4 regions of the Mesorhizobium sp. M0119 genome follow, and region 4 is predicted to be linked to each of the others. Evidence: predicted binding sites of a transcription regulator. Region 4 holds the regulator's gene; each other region holds the start of a gene.
The links. Region 4 encodes PhoB, which activates phosphate uptake and scavenging genes when phosphate is short. Its sites were predicted from a motif close to TGTCATNNANCTGTCAT; they were not measured.
Positions count from the first base shown of each region.

Region 1: NKJ40_RS05135 (esterase-like activity of phytase family protein) is a predicted target of PhoB. The motif match lies at 2,762-2,778, and genes of this name have one in related genera.
Region 2: NKJ40_RS26810 (PhoX family protein) is a predicted target of PhoB. The motif match lies at 2,600-2,616, and genes of this name have one in related genera.
Region 3: NKJ40_RS25075 (RNA degradosome polyphosphate kinase) is a predicted target of PhoB. The motif match lies at 2,615-2,631, and genes of this name have one in related genera.

Region 1 is NZ_JAMYTU010000004.1:12,967-17,465, reverse strand. It holds gene NKJ40_RS05145 (MATE family efflux transporter) at 1-50, opposite strand, end outside; gene NKJ40_RS05140 (L,D-transpeptidase) at 249-1,037, shown strand; gene NKJ40_RS05135 (esterase-like activity of phytase family protein) at 1,183-2,661, opposite strand; gene NKJ40_RS05130 (TIM barrel protein) at 2,910-3,899, shown strand; partial or broken gene NKJ40_RS05125 (sugar ABC transporter substrate-binding protein) at 3,939-4,499, shown strand, end outside.
Region 2 is NZ_JAMYTU010000044.1:16,317-20,815, forward strand. It holds gene NKJ40_RS26790 (SulP family inorganic anion transporter) at 1-663, opposite strand, end outside; gene NKJ40_RS26795 (helix-turn-helix domain-containing protein) at 845-1,114, opposite strand; gene NKJ40_RS26800 (phosphatase PAP2 family protein) at 1,427-2,128, opposite strand; gene NKJ40_RS26805 (hypothetical protein) at 2,143-2,481, opposite strand; gene NKJ40_RS26810 (PhoX family protein) at 2,684-4,499, shown strand, end outside.
Region 3 is NZ_JAMYTU010000036.1:30,598-35,096, reverse strand. It holds gene NKJ40_RS25095 (metal-sensing transcriptional repressor) at 1-63, opposite strand, end outside; gene NKJ40_RS25090 (TIGR02117 family protein) at 168-839, shown strand; gene NKJ40_RS25085 (FAD-dependent monooxygenase) at 1,057-2,289, opposite strand; gene NKJ40_RS25080 (zinc-finger domain-containing protein) at 2,309-2,554, opposite strand; gene NKJ40_RS25075 (RNA degradosome polyphosphate kinase) at 2,705-4,499, shown strand, end outside.
Region 4 is NZ_JAMYTU010000055.1:8,954-13,452, reverse strand. It holds gene xylF (D-xylose ABC transporter substrate-binding protein) at 1-703, opposite strand, end outside; gene NKJ40_RS28755 (ROK family protein) at 989-2,233, shown strand; gene phoB (phosphate regulon transcriptional regulator PhoB) at 2,243-2,932, opposite strand; gene phoU (phosphate signaling complex protein PhoU) at 2,949-3,656, opposite strand; gene pstB (phosphate ABC transporter ATP-binding protein PstB) at 3,689-4,492, opposite strand; gene pstA (phosphate ABC transporter permease PstA) at 4,489-4,499, opposite strand, start outside.

The sequences.
Region 1 (4,499 bases), on a different contig from region 4:
CCACTGGTGAGGTCGCTGGTCCGCCGGCGCGCGGGCATCTTGTCGTCCATGGCAGGCAACTCGGCGAAGGCTTATCTTGAGTCCGGTCCGCAATGATTGCCGATTCAACGGAACAGGTCGATGCGGCGCTGCAAATTCCGCCTGGCGTGCCTTGATCTAAGCATGTTCTCAAAGCTTCCGGAATCGGATATTGATCACGGACGCGTGGGGCCGCATTTCCTGGATCTCATGGACAAGCCGGGGGGCTCATGTCCGATATTCCGTTGTTTTTTGAGCGCCTGAACCGGCGCGCGTTTCTTGGTGCATCCGCTCTGGGTGCGGCCTCCGTGGCTCTTTCGGCGTGCACCACGACGGACGTGGCGGCGCCGCCAGTGACAGCGGCGCCAAGCGATCCGGCTTTCGGCGATGCCGCAAGCATGTATGCGGCGCGCGTCGACGAGGGCTATCAACTGCCGGCAATCCCGGTAGCCAAGGTCGATCCGAAATTCGTGCGCCAAATCGTGTCCGACCCGACCGGCGAAAAACCCGGCACGATCGTCGTCGATACTTCCGAGCACTTCCTCTATCTGGTGCGCGACGGCGGCAAGGCAATTCGCTATGGCGTCAGCCTCGGCAAGGCCGGTTTCGGATGGACCGGCAGCGCCGTGGTTCAGGCGAGGAAGAAGTGGCCGGTCTGGACGCCGCCGCCGGAAATGATCCAACGCCGGCCGGAACTGGCGAAATACAAGGACGGCATGCCGCCCGGCCCGCACAGCCCGCTAGGCGCCCGCGCGCTGTATCTCTTCCGCGACGGCAAGGACACGATGTACCGGCTGCACGGCACACCGGAGTGGGATTCCATTGGGAAGAACGCTTCATCCGGCTGTGTGCGCTTCATGAATCAGGACATTATCGACCTCTACAGCCGCGTCGACGGCGTCGCGCCGGTCTTCGTGCGCCCGAACCTGTCTGCCGCCGGGAAGATCGCCGCCGTGTCGAACAGGACGGCCGAGCCAATCGATGCGGGCGTGCCAAAGGACGCGGAGATGTTGAGGTAAGTGCCTTCGTCGGGATCGTCAGTCGCAGGTTTTGCGACGCCTAGGACACCATCCCTGCGCGGGCGAGCCGCAACTGAAGGGCCCGACCGTTCAATCGCGCCAGCTCAGGCGGACGCGTTCGGCGCGTCCGCCTGTATGGGTGCCGCTACTTCCCGGCGAGGCCGGGAAGCGTGACCTGATAGACCAGGAACATCGTGTCGACATCGGCGCTACCCTCGGCCTTGTAGGGCGCGCCGACCTGGAAGCCGTCCTGCGTGAGGAAGTCGTTGTCATTGGCGACGAACAGGAAATAGTCGTCGGGCAGCTTCGGATCGAGGACGCTCACCACCGACATCGCCTCCCATTTCTCCGAAAGATTATTGCGGTCGTTGGGCGCGCCATTGTGCAGCCCGAAGCGGCCGAGCTCGCTCTTGTCGTTGATGTCGATGAACGGCGTCAGCTTGGCCGGCGTCACCGAGGGATCGAGCTCACCTTTGGGCGCAACCGGCTTGTCTTTGTCGAACTCGGTGCCGGCGATGTCGGTTGCCGCCGACACATCGACGACGCTGATCTCGCGATGGAGTGAGGTCTCGCCCTTCACCCCCTGGCCATTGCCGCTGTCGCGCGCCAGCATCAGGAAGGTCTTGTCCGACAGCGCCACGATTTCGCTCTGCGCGGCGATCTTGGTTTTGCCCTTGGCATCGGTGAACACCGGCAGCGGTACGACATATTCATGCGCGAGCTTGAGCTGGCCGGGATCCGAGGCATCGTAGACCAGCGCGCGCGTGTTCTGGCGCGTCGAAGCGGAATCGCCGCCATCTTGTCTGGGTGCCGACTGCAGCACCGCGATCAGGAACTTGCCGTCGGGCGTCAATGCCATGCCTTCGAGGCCCTGGTTGTTCTGGCGGCCGGTTTCGGGATCCTTCGGATCTGGGTCTGCCGCGCCAGGTCCCGGATTGTTGGAAGCAAAGTTTGGCGACCCGTGACGCATCGGGACAAGCGCCGCCGGCGGCTGCGTTGCCGACGTCAGACGCCCATCGGCGGAGAAGCGGTAGATGTTCGGACCGTATTCGTCCGAGATGAACATCGTGCCGTCGGGCAGCCGCGCGATCGCTTCGTTGTCGAGCGCAAGCTTGCCGTTGGCTTCGGGCAGGATCGGCATGTCGTCGGTCGCGGCGCGCACGCCGTTGAGCGGATCGAGGCCGGTTGCGTCGGCGCCCTTGTCGTCGGTCAAAAGCATGGTGTCGGCTAGGGTTGCCTTGAGGCCCGACTGTTCCTGGCCGGTGGCCGGTGCCGCACCCGGCGCGATCGGGACGAACTCGAGAACGATCGTGTTGAGGCGCGGACGGTAATCGGTGGTGCCGACGACATTGTAGCCGCGATCCGGCAGCAGCCACAGCGAGCCCTTATAGCCATCGGCGCCATGCGTCCAGCCGGCAGCGTCGATCGCCATGCCCGAGCCGGAGCCAAACGTCTCGCCGAACTTGTCCTTCTGGCTGGCCGGGATGCGGCCGACACCGACTAGGCCCTTGTTGACGAAGCTGATGCCGCCGACGGTCGCGGCGTTTTCAGCCGAGGCCGGGGTCAAGGCGGTGAACATCGCCAGCGCGACGGCGAGGGACGCGTTTCGGTGCAGGTTTTTCATGGAAATCCTCTTTGTGACAAAGCTGCCGGGCCCTGAAAAAGCGCCGCGTCGCATCAAGGATGCCGCGAAAGCCTTCGGAGAAGCGATCTAGGACGCGAACATGATACTTGCGTGACAGTGGCGCGCTTGCTTGTCCCCCCGTGGTCGCAACTGGCCTGGGTATGGCGAATTCGTCGTCGCCGAGCGAGCAATTAACAACTTTACAAATAATCATTCTTATGTAAAGTCATGACAATGAAAGGTCCCCGATGACTGCCTATCGTTTCGCCACCCGCCTCAATTCCTTTGCCTCGCGGCCACAGTCCGAGTGGCCCGATCTTGTCGGCAAACCGTCTACGCTGCAAATGGCGACACGTGCGGCGAAGGTTGCGGAGTTGACCGATCTCGACCTCAACTTCCCCGACCATGTCGATGAAAAGCCTGGGGAAATGGCGCGCAAACTCGGCGATTTCGGGTTTTCCATCAATGGCTTCGCCATGCGCTACTACTCTAACCCGGCTTTCAAGCTCGGTGCCTTCACCAATCCGGATCCTTCCGTTCGCCGCGAGGCTATCGACTTGACCAAGGCCGGCATCGACGCTGCGCGCGAGGCCGGCGCCAGCCTGATGACATTGTGGTTGGGGCAGGATGGCTTCGACTACGCCTTCCAGGCTGACTACGCAACACTTTGGCAACACGAAATCGATTGTATCCGTGAAGTTGCGGCGCATGATCCGAACTGCCAGATCAGCCTTGAATACAAACCCAACGAGCCGCGCTCCTATAGCCTGATGCCTGATGCGGCGACGACGTTGCTGGCGATCCGCGAGATCGGCCTGCCCAATCTCGGCGTGACGCTCGATTTCGCCCATGTGCTCTACGCCGACGAGCAGCCGGCTTTCGCCGCCGCCCTCGTGGCACGGCATAGCAAGCTGCTCGGCGTGCATCTCAACGACGGCTACGCCAAGCGCGACGACGGCTTGATGGTCGGTGCCGTGCATACGCTGCAGACGATCGAGCTGCTCAGGCAGATCCGCCGCGACGGCTACGCCGGCGCCATCTACTTCGACACGTTCCCCGACATGACCGGGCTCGACCCGGTCCACGAATGCGAAGTCAACATCGCGACTGTGAAGCGCATGCTGCGCGTCGTCGATCGGCTGGACGGGGACAATCGCCTGTCGACTGCCGTCGACCGTCAGGACGCGGTCGCGTCGCAGGCCATCATCCAGGAAGCCATGCTCGGGCCGGACAGCTGAGGCCGGGGCCATCACCGTTTTCAACAGGGAGGAAAGACCATGAAATTTCTGTTTGCCACCGCCACCGCTGCCCTGATGGCGCTGTCCATCGGTTCGGCGTTTTCCGCGGACCTCGCGCCGCTCAATTCCGACACCGAGAAGGATCGCATCGACTGGTCGCAGCTCGAGGCCAAGTTCGGAGCCTTCCCCAAGCTGCCCGAGGGCACCAAGGCGGGTGCGGTCTCCAAGACGCTGACCAACGAATACTGGCGCTCTCTGGGTGAGGGCTACAAGTCGTTCGGCGACCGTATCGGTGTACCCGTGGTCTACTAGGCGGCGCAGAGCGAGGGCGACCAGCTCGGCCAGCTCACCATCGCCGAAGGCCTGGTCACGCAAGGCTACAACGTGCTGCTCGTTTCGCCGCAGACCGACTCCAATTTGCAGCCGATCATGGAACAGGCCAAGGCCGCCAACGTGCCGGTGGTCAACGTCAATGACGCGGTCATCCCGCAGGCCGAGTACTATGTCGGCAATGTCCAGCGCGACAATGGCGTGCGCGTCGCCAAATGGTTCATCAAGAACCGGCCGGATGGCGGCAAGGTCGCCATCGTCGAAGGCCAA
Region 2 (4,499 bases), on a different contig from region 4:
GGCAATCAGCATAGCCGGCCACTTCGGCCGAAACCGCTTCAACAGCGCAATGGTGATGATGGTCAGTGCCGCCACCGCGGTTGCGGCGAGGTTGATCGTTCCGGCCGCCTCGCCGATAGCCATCAGCTTCGGCACCAGCGGCCCCGGTTCCTTGCCGGCGAGCTTCAGCCCGAACAGTTCGACGATCTGGCCGGAGAAGATGATGACGGCGATGCCGGCGGTGAAGCCGACGGTCACCGGATAGGGGATGAACTTGATGTAGGTGCCAAGCCTGAGATATCCGATGGCAAGCAGGAACAGGCCGGCCATCATCGTCGCCAGCAGCAAGCCGTCGACGCCAACCCGCGCCACTGTCGCAGCCACCAGCACAATGAAGGCGCCGGCCGGGCCGCCGATCTGGAAACGGCTGCCGCCAAGCGCCGAGACCAGGAAGCCGCCGATGATCGAGGTGTAGAGCCCGCGTTCCGGCGTCACGCCTGAAGCAATGGCAATTGCCATCGACAGCGGCAGCGCCACGATGGCGACAGTCAGCCCGGCGATGGCATCTGCCTTGAAGTGCGCGAGCGTATAGCCCTCGCGCAGCACCGTCACCAGCTTCGGCGTGAACAGTTCGGAAAATGTCGGCCGCGCCGGTTGATGCACTGCCCGCCGGGTCTGATCCATCGAGTGCCTTCCCCATGAAACCAAGAAGATGGCGGGATCGTCGGCAGGACTGTCGGCGGTCGCCGTCGCGACTTGGAGCGGCGTGCGTCCAAATGGGCGCACAGATACGCTCCAACACTTTTGAACGGCGCATCGGACTATCCGAAAATCGAATTTGATTTTCGGCGATGCGGCAGTACCGTCAGCCCTGCGGGTTCTGCGGCGTGACAGGCTTGAGGCGAACGCCCCTGCCGCCACGCTCGCTCGCCTGGTTCTCGCCGATCAGCTCGACCCCGGCCTCTTCAAGGGCCTGGATGACCTTCATCAGCGTATCGACCACGCCCCGGACCACGCCGTCGCTCGCTTCCATGCGCTGAATGGTTGGAAGCGAAACCCCGGCGCGCTCGGCGAGCGTCTTCTGATCGATGCCGGCCAGCGCCCTCGCGGCACGCATCTGCGCGGCAGTGATCATCGGCCAAAACCCCCGTCTGAGTCTGCGGCATCACGTATAATACCTTCATTATGATGGTTCAAGCATCATCTTGCATATGTGAAACATGCAACACTCTTTGCCAGCCGATGCGCTAGCATGCTACGGCATCGTTTGGCGGGACATCCATTGCGATCCCGATTTCACAGGCGACGACTCAAAAAGGATGAGCAGGTGAAGATATTCAAAGCGTTGGCGACCTCGACAGCCTTGCTGTCGATGGTTTTCCTGCTGGCAGGCTGCGGCCATGGCCTGATCAACAGGCTGATTTGACCGCAAATCGACTGACATGAGTCAGGTGCCGCCGGCCCGCCCGAGCCATCGCTGCAGGAACCGGGCCGCAAGCCAGCACAGCATCGCCCAGGCAAAGCCGGCGCACCAGCCGGCCAATACGTCGGACGGCCAGTGGACGCCGAGATAGATGCGGCTGATGCCGACCACCACCGTCGTCAGCACCGCCAGCCCGAGCACATAGATCTTCGTTGTCCGCCCAGGCAAGAACCGCGCCGCCATGCTGCCCAGCGTCAAATATGTCACCGCCGACAGCATGGCGTGGCCGCTCGGGAACGAAAGCGATGCCACATCGGCGAGATGCGAGACCAGGTCGGGGCGCGGCCGGTCGATATCGAATTTCAGCACGCTCGACAGGAGCTGGCCGCCCGCTACCGCGACGAACATGAGAAGCGCCGCGCCTGGCCTGCGGATAAGGAGTAGATAGACGATCATTGCTGCCGTGATCAGCACCAGTACGCTGGCGCTGCCGAGACTGGTGATGTCGCGCATCGCTCCTTCCAGCCACGCCGGTCCGATCGGATTGTCGGGCTGGCCGGCCTTGCGGAAAGCAAGCAGGATTTCGGTATCGAAGGCATGCGGCGTGGTGGCCCGCGCCATCTCCATCAGCTCCTCGAACCCCCACAGCCCGCCGGCAATGATCAGCCCGGCCAGCAGAACCGGGAACTCCAGCCAGTTGCGCAGTCTGCTTGCAATCTTCTTCATCGGCCCGATCACAGCTACAGCCTTTGCAGATAGGGCCCGAGCGTGATCAGCGCCACAGCTGCGATGGCAAGCACGATGCCGGTTGCCTGTAAGGCATTGACGCGCTCGCCGAAGAAGACCAGCGCCACCACATTCACCGACACCAGCTGGATCACCGCTGACAGGCTGAACGACACCGACATGCCGAATTCACGGATCAGCCTCAGCATGATCAGATTGCCGAGCGAATAGAGCGCCAACGTCAGCACGATCTTGCCGAGGCTCGGCGCCAGTCCCCATTGCTTCGCCGCCGTCGCCGCCAGCAGGAAGATCACCGTCGAAACGCAGAGCTGCCCAAGTCCCCAGAAACTCACTTTTTGTTCCTCCCGATGCGGTCCTTACGCGCCTGCCGCAGCTCTTGTTTCCGAAGCGCCGGTCGCGGTCAAGCGGGGCCGATGCTGGATACAAAATCGCAGTGGTAATTAGCCGGCATGTCATCAAACTGTGACCTGCCGGCGATACCGGACTGGCCAGGCAACACGCTCCAGCAATCCATCCAGCCAGAGGCATGCCCCTATGACCGAACATCGCTCCCCTGACGCCCATTTCCGCACCAGCCTGCTCGAGGAAAACGACGGGCCAGGAGCCAATCCCACCGACAACCGCACCATGGGTGAAATCATCGCCGCACGGTTCTCGCGGCGCGGCTTCCTCAAGGGCTCGCTTGCCGTCTCGGCCATAGCCGCTACCGTCAGCCCTCTGGCGCTGATCACCGCCGACAACGCCCGCGCCGCCGAAGGCTCCGCCTTCGCTTTCGACGAGCTCGAGGCCGGCATCGACGACAAGCATCACGTCGCACCCGGCTATGACGCCGATGTACTGCTGCGCTGGGGCGATCCGCTGTTCGCCGATTCGCCGGAATTCGATCCGACAAAACAGTCGGCGGAGGCCCAGGCCAGACAATTCGGCTACAACAACGACTATGTCGGCTATATCCCGATCGACGGCTCGGCCGAGCACGGCCTGCTGGTGGTCAACCACGAATACACCAATCCGCACCTGATGTTTCCGGGCCTCGTCACCATCGTCGACGGCAAAGCCAAGCAGGCGCCTCTCAGCAAGGAACAAGTCGACGTCGAGATGACCGCGCATGGCGGCACCATTGTCGAGATCCGCAAGGTATCAGGCAAATGGCAGGTCATTCGCGACGGCAAGCTCAACCGCCGCATCACCTCCAACACCGAGATCGCGCTCTCCGGCCCCGTCGCCGGCCACGACCGCGTCAAGACCAGCGCCGACCCGAGCGGCACCAAAGTCATCGGCACTGTCAACAACTGCGCCGGCGGCGTCACGCCATGGGGCACCTATGTCATGGCTGAGGAGAACATCCACGGCTATTTCTCGGGCGAGCTGCCGCAGGGCCATAGGGAAGCCGCCAATTACAAGCGCCTCGGCATTCCCGAAGGTGCCTATGAATGGGCAGCGCATTACGACCGTTTCGACATCGGCAAGGAGCCGAACGAGCCGAACCGCTTCGGCTGGATCGTCGAGGTCGACGTCCAGGATCCGACTTCGGTGCCGAGGAAGCGCACCGCGATGGGCCGCTTCAAGCATGAGGGCGCTGAATCGATGGTCGCCAAGGATGGCCGTGTCGTCTTCTATCTCGGCGACGACGAGCGCTTCGACTACGTCTATAAGTTCGTCACCACAGGCAAGTTCAACCCGGACGATCGCGCCGCCAACATGGATTTGCTCGACGACGGCACCTTGCATGTCGCCAAGTTTGCCGACGACGGTTCGCTCGAATGGTTGCCGATCGTCTTCGGCCAAGGGCCGCTGACGGCGGAGAACGGCTTTGCCAGCCAGGCCGACGTGCTGATCGAGACGCGCCGCGCCGCCGACCTGCTCGGCGCCACCAAGATGGACCGTCCGGAAGACATCCAGCCCAATGTCGCCAACGGCAAGGTCTATGTCATGCTGACCAACAATTCGAAGCGCAAGGCCGATCAGGTCGACGCCGCCAACCCGCGTGCCGAAAATGCCTTTGGCCACATCATCGAGATCGTCGAGGACGGCGGCGATTTTGCCGCCACCAACGGCAAGTGGGAGGTGCTCTTGAAATGCGGTGATCCCTCGGTTGCGGCTGTCGGTGCCACCTTCTCGACCGCAACCACGGCCAATGGCTGGTTCGGCATGCCGGACAATTGCGCGGTCGATTCGGCCGGCCGCCTCTGGGTTGCTACCGACGGCCAGGGCCCGAAGGCCACTGGCCGCACCGACGGTCTGTGGGCGGTCGACACGGAAGGGCCGGCAAGGGCGACATCAAAGCTGTTCTTCCGTGTGCCGATCGGCGCCGAAATGTGCGGCCCGCTGTTTGCGCCGGACGACCAGA
Region 3 (4,499 bases), on a different contig from region 4:
GCCTTGCGCGCGCTTCAGGCGCTTTATGATCGAAGGATGCGAGGCGTGGAGATGATCTGACATGCCCCAGCATATCCTCCCGGGGAGGATACGCGTCAAGCTCTAAGTCAGCTGTGCAACTTCCGGAGAGGCTTCACCTTGAGCATTGCTTGTTCTATGCCTTCCGCATGAAGAAGCTTGCCCGTTTTCTTGGCCTGCTGGCCGTTGCAATAGCGCTAGCGGTAGCGCTGGGCACGCTGCTGCCGCGCCCGCTCTGGCCGGCGGCCGTTGCCGATCCGATCGGCGCAAGCCACCGCATTTTGGTGCTGCAAAATCCGATCCACACCGACATCGCCATCCCGGTCGACGACGATGTGCGCCGGCGCTTCCATTTTGTGGTCGATGCCGGCATTCCGGCCGACATGGCGGAGGTCCGCTACATCGTCTTCGGCTGGGGCGGCCGCGCCTTCTATCTGGAGACGCCGACCTGGTCGGAGCTGAAGGCAGTGCCGGTGATGAAGGCGCTGACCGTCGATGCCTCGGTGATGCATGTCGACATTTCCGGCGAAATCGCCGAGCCGCATCCCGACGTCGCCGGCTTCGACATCGGCGACGAACGCTTTACCGCGCTGCTCGATTACATTGCGGCAAGTTTCCAGCAGGGGCCGAACGGGGCCATTCCGATCGAGAATGCGGCCTATTCCCGCTTCGACCGGTTTTTCGAAGCCAATGGCCATTTCAATGCGCTGGTCGGCTGCAACACCTGGACGGCGGCGGCACTGCGCACGGCGGGCCTGCGCACCGGCTGGTGGAACCCGATGCCGGCCTCGCTCGGCCTGTCGATGCGGCTTTACAATTGAAGAGGGTTCCGGCTGATCAACGCCGCGACCCTTCGCGCCCCCCTCTGTCCTGCCGGACATCTCCCCACGAGGGGGGAGATTAGCGGCTTCGGCGCCTTGCTAGGTCGTGCAACCTTGAAGATTGGCGAAAGCCAATGTGATGGCTAATCTCCCCCCAAGTAGGGGAGATGTCCGGCGGGACAGAGAGGGGCGCTGTCCCGCCAGCCTGTCGTGCGTATCATCGCGCGCCATCGTCCAACGCCCGCCAGCCATAGAGCCAGTCGAGATCGGCGGCGAGCTTTTCGGGTGAGCGCATTGCCAGGAACAGGTTGCGGGCCATCGCCACCGGCCCGGCCGCGTGCCAGGCGAGGCGGTTGACGGCGCTGCGGCGGGCGACCTGGGCGACGCGCGGCCGCCGCGCCTGTTCCCAGCCGGCGAGCGCCCCCTTAAGATCGGCCGGCGAAGCGGCAACGAAACCGGCAAGCGTCGCCGCGTCCTCGATCGCCATCGCCGCGCCCTGTGCGGCAAAGGGCGTCATCGCATGCGCCGCATCGCCGATCAGCGCGATGCCTTCCGGCGTCGTCCACCGCCGCTGCTCGACGGTGTGGATCGGCCATGCCGTCCACGGCGCGGCCTCGCTCGCCAGACGGACCAGCGCCGGCGCGGCACCGCGCATGGCGCTTGAGAGGCTGGTGGGATCGGCATGCCCCGACCAGCCCTCGGCGATGCGCTTGCCCCTGGTGAAGGCAGCGAGATTGAAGGCAGTGCCACGGCTGACCGGATAGGCGACCATATGGAAGCCGGGATAGAGGAAGGCGGTAACGCAATCGGCCGCACCGATCGCTGCAAAGGTTTGTCCGGCGGGGCTGTCGGCGGCCACCGTGGCGCGCCAGGCAAGCTCGCCCGAAAACCGGCTCCTACCGAATTCGGCCGCCTTGCGGGCAAGCGTTTCTCGCACTGACGACCAGACGCCATCGGCGCCGATCAGCAGACAGCCAGCCTCGACCGTTTTGCCATCAACCGATGCAATGACGGCAACACCTTTCGGTCCGGCTGCGATGTCGGTCACCCGCGAGCCAGCGATCAGATCGATACCGGGCTGCTCCGAAACTCGCTGCATCAGCGCTGACTGCAGATCGGCGCGGTGTGCAACGAGATAGGGCGCTCCCCAGCGCGTTTCTGCGGCCTGGCCAAGCGGTACGCACGCCAGCTTGCGCAGCGTGGCGGCATCCTTGAGCACGACCGCCTCCGGCCGCACCGCCGTCGCCAGCAGCCGTTCGAGTACGCCGAGCTGCCGTAGGATGCGCGTCGCGTTGGGTGAAAGCTGGATGCCGGCGCCGGCAGCCTCGAGGTGCTGCGCCTGTTCGAACAGTTTTATCCGATAGCCGCGCTCGGCGAAGGCCAGTGCCGCGGTCAGCCCGGCGACGCCCGCCCCGGCGATGACCACCTGCCGGGACTGCGTTCCCTGCATCAGGCTTGTCGCGGAAGAATCAGGCGGCCTGGTCGATATAGAGGCAGCCCGGCGGCTGCGTTTCCAATGCCTTCAGCTTCGGCGAATATCGATAGAGCGTCGAGCAATAGGGGCAGACCTTTTCATTGTCGTCGCCCATATCGAGAAATACATGCGGGTGGTCGAAAGGCGGATTGGCGCCGGTGCACATGAATTCCTTGACGCCGATGTCGATTGCCGGATAGCCCGCATCGTTCTGGAAATGGGGAATGGAACCGCCTGCCATCGTCGTCTCCTGATCTTGTCGATTGCATCTGGATCATAACCGGTCTCTTTGCAAGATCGATGAAATGAAACTGTCGCAAAAGCCTGTCAGAGGATAAGTTAAGCCGGTTAACACCGTAATCCGCGGACGGGTGTGAGAAGAGCAGGAACTATGAACGAACTGAAGCCGGTGCAGAACGAATTCATCACCATCGAGGCTGCGAGCCGCGAAGGCGGCAATCCTGACCGCTTCGTCAACCGCGAGTTTTCCTGGCTGCAATTCAACCGCCGCGTGCTCGAGGAATCGCTGAACGCCAATCATCCGCTGCTCGAGCGCGTTCGCTTCCTGTCGATATCGGCAGCCAATCTCGACGAGTTCTTCATGGTCCGCGTCGCCGGTCTTGCCGGCCAGGTGCGCGAAGGCATCGTGCTGAAGAGCCCGGACGGGCGCACCCCCGAGCAGCAGCTCGAACAGTTGCTGCGCGAGGTAGAGCGCCTGCAGGAGGACCAGCAGAACAGCCTTTCGGCGCTGATGCTGCAGCTCAACAAGGAAGGCATCGAGAGCATCACCCGCGATGCGCTGACCAAGGACGAGAAGACCTGGCTCGAGGACCATTTCCAGGAGCAGGTGTTTCCGGTCCTGACGCCGCTGTCGATCGACCCGGCGCATCCGTTTCCGTTCATTCCCAATCTCGGTTTCTCGATGGCGCTGCAATTGCGCCACCGCAAGAACGGCGAGGAAATGAGCGCGCTTTTGCGCCTGCCGGTGGCGCTGAGGCGCTTCATCCGCTTGCCGGATCGCAAGCATCACGTCCGCTTCGTTCCGCTCGAAGAGGCGGTCAGTCTCTACATCGGCAAGCTGTTCCCCGGCTACGAGGTCAAGGGCTCCGGCACGTTCCGCATCATCCGTGACAGCGATATCGAGGTCGAGGAAGAATCCGAAGATCTGGTGCGGCTGTTCGAGACGGCGCTGAAGCGTCGCCGCCGCGGCTCCGTCATCCGCATCGAGTTCGACAGGCTGATGCCGTCCGAATTGCGCGACTTCGTCGCCGGCGAGCTCGGTGTCTCGGCCAGCCGCATCAGCGTGCTTACAGGTCCGCTGGCGCTTAGCCAGATCTCGGAGATCGTCGCCGTCGCCCGCGACGATCTGAAGTTCACGCCCTACAATCCGCGCTTCCCCGAGCGCATCCGCGAGCACGGCGGCGATTGCTTTGCCGCCATCCGCGAGAAGGACATCATCGTCCACCACCCTTACGAATCCTTCGACGTCGTGGTGCAGTTCCTGCGCCAGGCGATGGCCGATCCGGAAGTGGTGGCGATCAAGCAGACGCTCTATCGCACCTCCAACGACAGCCCGATCGTGCGGGCTTTGGTCGATGCGGCGGAAGCCGGCAAGTCGGTGACGGCGCTGGTCGAGCTCAAGGCGCGTTTCGACGAGGAGGCCAACATCCGCTGGGCCCGCGACCTCGAGCGCGCCGGCGTCCAGGTCGTCTTCGGTTTCCTCGAGCTCAAGACTCACGCGAAAATGTCGCTGGTGGTGCGGCGCGAGGACGGCAGGCTGCGCAATTACGTGCATCTCGGCACCGGCAACTACCACCCGGTCACCGCGCGCATCTACACCGACCTGTCCTTCTTCACCACCGACCCGACGATCGCGCGCGATGTCGCGCAATTGTTCAACTTCATCACCGGCTATGCCGAGCCGGCCGAGCAGATGCGGCTGGCCATATCGCCGTTCACGCTGCGCAACCGCATCCTCAAGCACATTTCGGACGAGATCGGCCACGCGCTGGACGGCAGGCCGGCTCGCATCTGGATGAAGATGAATGCGCTGGTCGATCCGATCATCATCGATGCGCTCTACGATGCCAGCCGCGCCGGCGTCGAGATCGATCTCGTCGTGCGCGGCATCTGCTGCCTGAGGCCGCAGGTGCCCGGCCTGTCGGAGAACATTAGGGTGAAGTCGA
Region 4 (4,499 bases):
GCCCTTGCGCCGTCAGAGCGGCGACGACACCGCCGGCAGTGCCGTCGTTAGCGGCGACCACGGCATCGACCTTGTTGTCGTTCGCGGTCAGGAACTGTTCCATGTTTTTCTGAGCGTTGGCCGGCAGCCAGCCGTCGGTATAGGCCTCGCCGACATTCTTGATCTTGCCGCTGTCGATAGCGTCCTTCAGCACTTCCATCGAACCGGCAAACAGGAAATCGGCATTCGGATCGGCGCCCGAGCCCTTGATGAAGACGTAGTTGCCTTCCGGCTTCACCTTGAACACTTCGCGGGCCTGCATGCGGCCGACTTCCTTGTTGTCGAAGGTCAGGTAAAAGACGTCCTTGTTCTCGATCAGCCGGTCGTAGCCGACAACCGGAATACCTTCGTCCAGCGCCTTTTGCACGGCTGGCCCGATGGCCGAGGCGTCCTGCGCCAAGATGATCAGTGCGTTGGCGCCCTGCGAGATCAGGCTCTCGACGTCGGTGAGCTGCTTGCCGGGGTTGGACTGTGCGTCGGCGGAAATATACTTGTCGCCGGCGGCCTCGATGGCCGCCTTCATTGCGGCCTCGTCCGTCTTCCAGCGCTCTTCCTGGAAGTTCGACCAGGAAACGCCGATCACCTTGTCTTTAGCCTGCGCCACCGACGCCAGCGCCAGCGTCATGGCGACACCCGCCAGAATGGCGGTCGTGAATTTCTTCATCATATCCTCCCTGCGCCGCGTACGGCGTGACCAATTGGCTCAAAGACCAGCTTAGAAGCTCTAATTTTTTCGAGCCTCGAAAAAATACTGGCCCGATCTCCGGCTGCTGTCAACATCGATTCTGATGGATTTTGATGACTCTGCGAGTTTTTTCGAGCGTCGGAATAAACGATGACAGCGCCACCGGCATCTGACACTATTTGCCTGCATCCGACACTATTTGTCGGACATTACCGACGGCTTCCGGTTCATGAGCGGCCGCGGCAACCGGGAGGAAAGCAAACGATGTCGGTCGGAATCCGCCATGACGATTTGCGCCGGCGCAACCGGGCGATGGTGATCTCGGCGGTGCGCCGGGCCGGCCAGCCATCGCGTACTGAGATCGCAGCAACCACCGGCCTCAGTCATTCGACCATATCGGCGATCTCCTCCGACCTGATACGGGAAGGCATCCTCGCCGAGAGCAAGGCAAGTGAGCCCGTTTCGTTGAAACGCGGTCGTCCGCAGGTCGGCCTCGCCCTCAACCCGGAAGCGGCGGCGGTGCTGACCGTGGTTTTGTCGCTGAATTTCCTGTCGGCCGCCATTATCGACTATGCGGGACAGGTGGTCGCCGAGGAACAGCGCCGGCTGGACACGCTGACCATGCCGCGCGACGAACTGATCCGCGAATGCATGGCCATCGTCCGGCGCCGGCTCGAGGATCCAGACCTTGACGTCCGCAGTGTCGCCCGCATTGCCCTGGCGATTCAGGGCATTACCGACTCCCCTGCACGCGCCCTGCTGTGGTCGCCGATCACGCCGCAGACCGATATCGCCTTTGCCGACATGCTGGAGGACGAATTCGGCATCCCGGCCACGGTGGAGAACGACTGCAATATGATGGCGGTGGCTTTGCGCTGGCGCGATCCGGATCGCTATCGCGACGACTTCATCGCCATCCTGCTTTCGCACGGCATCGGCATGGGGCTGGTGCTCAAGGGCGAGCTGTTCACCGGCACGCATTCCTCGGGCGGCGAGTTTGGCCACATGATCCATCGTCCGGGCGGCGCGCTCTGCCGTTGCGGACGACGCGGCTGCATCGAGGCCTACGCCGGCAATTACGCCATCTGGCGCAACGCCAGGCAGATGAGCGAAGACAGCGAACCCATCGCCGACGTCAGCGACGCCGACATGCGCGCACTGGCGGCCCGGGCACGCGAGAAAGATGGGCCGGAACGCGAGGCCTACCGCAAGGCCGGCGAAGCGCTGGGTTTCGGTCTCGGCTCGCTGTTCGCGCTGATCGATCCGGCGCCGGTCGCGATGGTCGGCGCCAGTGCCGCCGCCTTCGATCTGATCGAGCCGGCCTTGCGCCAGGCCATCGCCCAGACCGCCGGCGGCCAGCATTCGGGCTCGATCTCCTTCGACACCGAACCAAACGAATTGCCGCTGATCCGCGAAGGCTGCGCGATGCGGGCGTTAAGCTTCGTCGACCAGGAGATTTTCGCGCCGGGCGCGCAAATGAGGCCCGGCGTCAGAAAGCACGTAGCCTGACCAGGCGGGTCAATCTTCCCTGATCGCATAACCGGCACCGCGGATGGTGCGGATGACATCCGGCATGCGGCCGTTGTTGACGGCTTTGCGCAGCCGGCCGACATGGACGTCCACTGTGCGTTCGTCGATGTAGATTGTCTCGCCCCAGACATTATCGAGCAACTGGCTGCGCGAGAAGACGCGGCCCGGATGCCGCATCATGAACTCGAGCAGCCGGAATTCGGTCGGCCCGAGCCTGATCTCGCTCTTCTTGCGATAGACCCTGTGCGATTCGCGATCGAGCACGATGTCGCCGACCTTCAGCACGCTGGACAGCACTTCAGGCTTGGCGCGGCGCAGCAGCGCCTTGACCCTGGCCATGAATTCCGGTGTCGAAAACGGTTTGACCAGATAGTCGTCGGCGCCGGTCGAAAGACCGCGCACCCTGTCGCTCTCCTCGCCGCGCGCGGTCAGCATGATGATCGGCAGCCGCTCGGTTTCGGGGCGCACCCGCAACCGGCGGCAGAGCTCGATGCCGGAAACCGCTGGTATCATCCAGTCGAGCACCAGAAGGTCGGGCACATTCTCCTGCAAACGGATCTCGGCTTCGTCGCCGCGTGTCACCACCTCGACCTGGTAGCCTTCGGATTCGAGATTGTAGCGGAGCAGCACACCCAACGGCTCCTCGTCCTCCACCACCATTATGCGTGGTGCGATCATCGGCTGGGCACCCCCATCATGTCACCGGTGCGGACATTGTCGTTTCGTCCTGCTTCGGACGATTGACCGGCAATTGCTCCCCGGTCAGCACATAATACGCATTTTCGGCGATGTTGGTGACATGGTCGCCGATCCGCTCCAGATTCTTGGCGCAGAACAGCAGGTGCGTGCAAGCGGTGATGTTGCGCGGATCTTCCATCATGTAGGTCAACAGCTCGCGGAACACGGACGTGTATTTGACGTCGATGCGCTCGTCGGCGGCACGCAGCTTGGCCAACCCGGCCGCATCGCCTGCAGCATATTCCTCGATGACGCCCTGCACCTGGATGAGCACCAGCTGCGCCATCGCGTCGATGGAATGCGACAGGTCGCGCGGTGTGACGTTGAGGCCGACCGCACTCACACGCTTGGCGATATTCTTGGCAAGGTCGCCGATGCGTTCCAGGTCGCCGGCCATACGGATCGCTCCGACCACATGGCGAAGATCGTGGGCCATCGGCTGGCGTTTGGCGATCAGGGTGATGGCGCGATCGTCCAGTTCGCGCTGACGCGCATCCATGATGGCGTCGTCGGAAACGACGCGTTGCGCCAGCACATTGTCGGAATTCAACAGGGCCTTGGTTGCCCCGCCGACCATCGAACCGGCGAGGTCGGCCATGTCGCGGATCAGCTTGCTGATCTGCTCGAGATCCTCGTCGAAAGAAGCGACTGTGTGTTCGCCCATGGTCCTGTCCTCATATGCATGATCGGAACGGCTCAGCCGAAGCGGCCGGTGATGTAGTCCTGCGTGCGCTTCTCGCGGGGCGACGTGAAGATCTTCTCGGTCCGGTCGAACTCGACCAGTTCACCCAGATACATGAAGGCGGTCTGGCGCGACACGCGCGCCGCCTGCTGCATGTTGTGGGTGACGATGACGATCGTGTAGTCGGCTTGCAATTCGTCGATCAGTTCCTCGATCTTTGCGGTCGACAACGGGTCGAGTGCGGACGCCGGTTCGTCGAGCAGAATGACTTCCGGCTTCACGGCCACGGTGCGGGCGATGCAGAGCCGCTGCTGCTGGCCGCCGGACAGGCTCAAGCCGCTGGCGTTGAGCTTGTCCTTGACCTCGCTCCACAGCGCGGCGCGCTTCAATGCCTGTTCGACGCGGCCGTCCATCTCGGATTTGCCGAGATTCTCATAGAGCCTGACGCCGAAGGCGATGTTCTCGTAGATCGACATCGGGAACGGTGTCGGCTTCTGGAACACCATGCCGATCTTGGTCCTCAGGAGGTTGAGATCCTGCGACCGGTCGAGAATGTTCTGGCCGTCGAGCAGCACCTGGCCCTCGGCCGTCTGTTTCGGGTAGAGCTCGTAGATGCGGTTGAACACACGCAGCAGCGTCGATTTCCCGCAGCCCGAAGGCCCAATGAAGGCCGTGACACTGCGCTCGGGCAGCGACAGGCTGATGTCCTTTAGCGCCTTGCTCTGGCCGTAGTAGAAGTTGAGGTTCTTGACCTCGATCTTCGTCTTCTCGGCGACCGTTTCGGTCATCGTCATGTCCGGGGACAACATCTGTGTCATCTGTCCT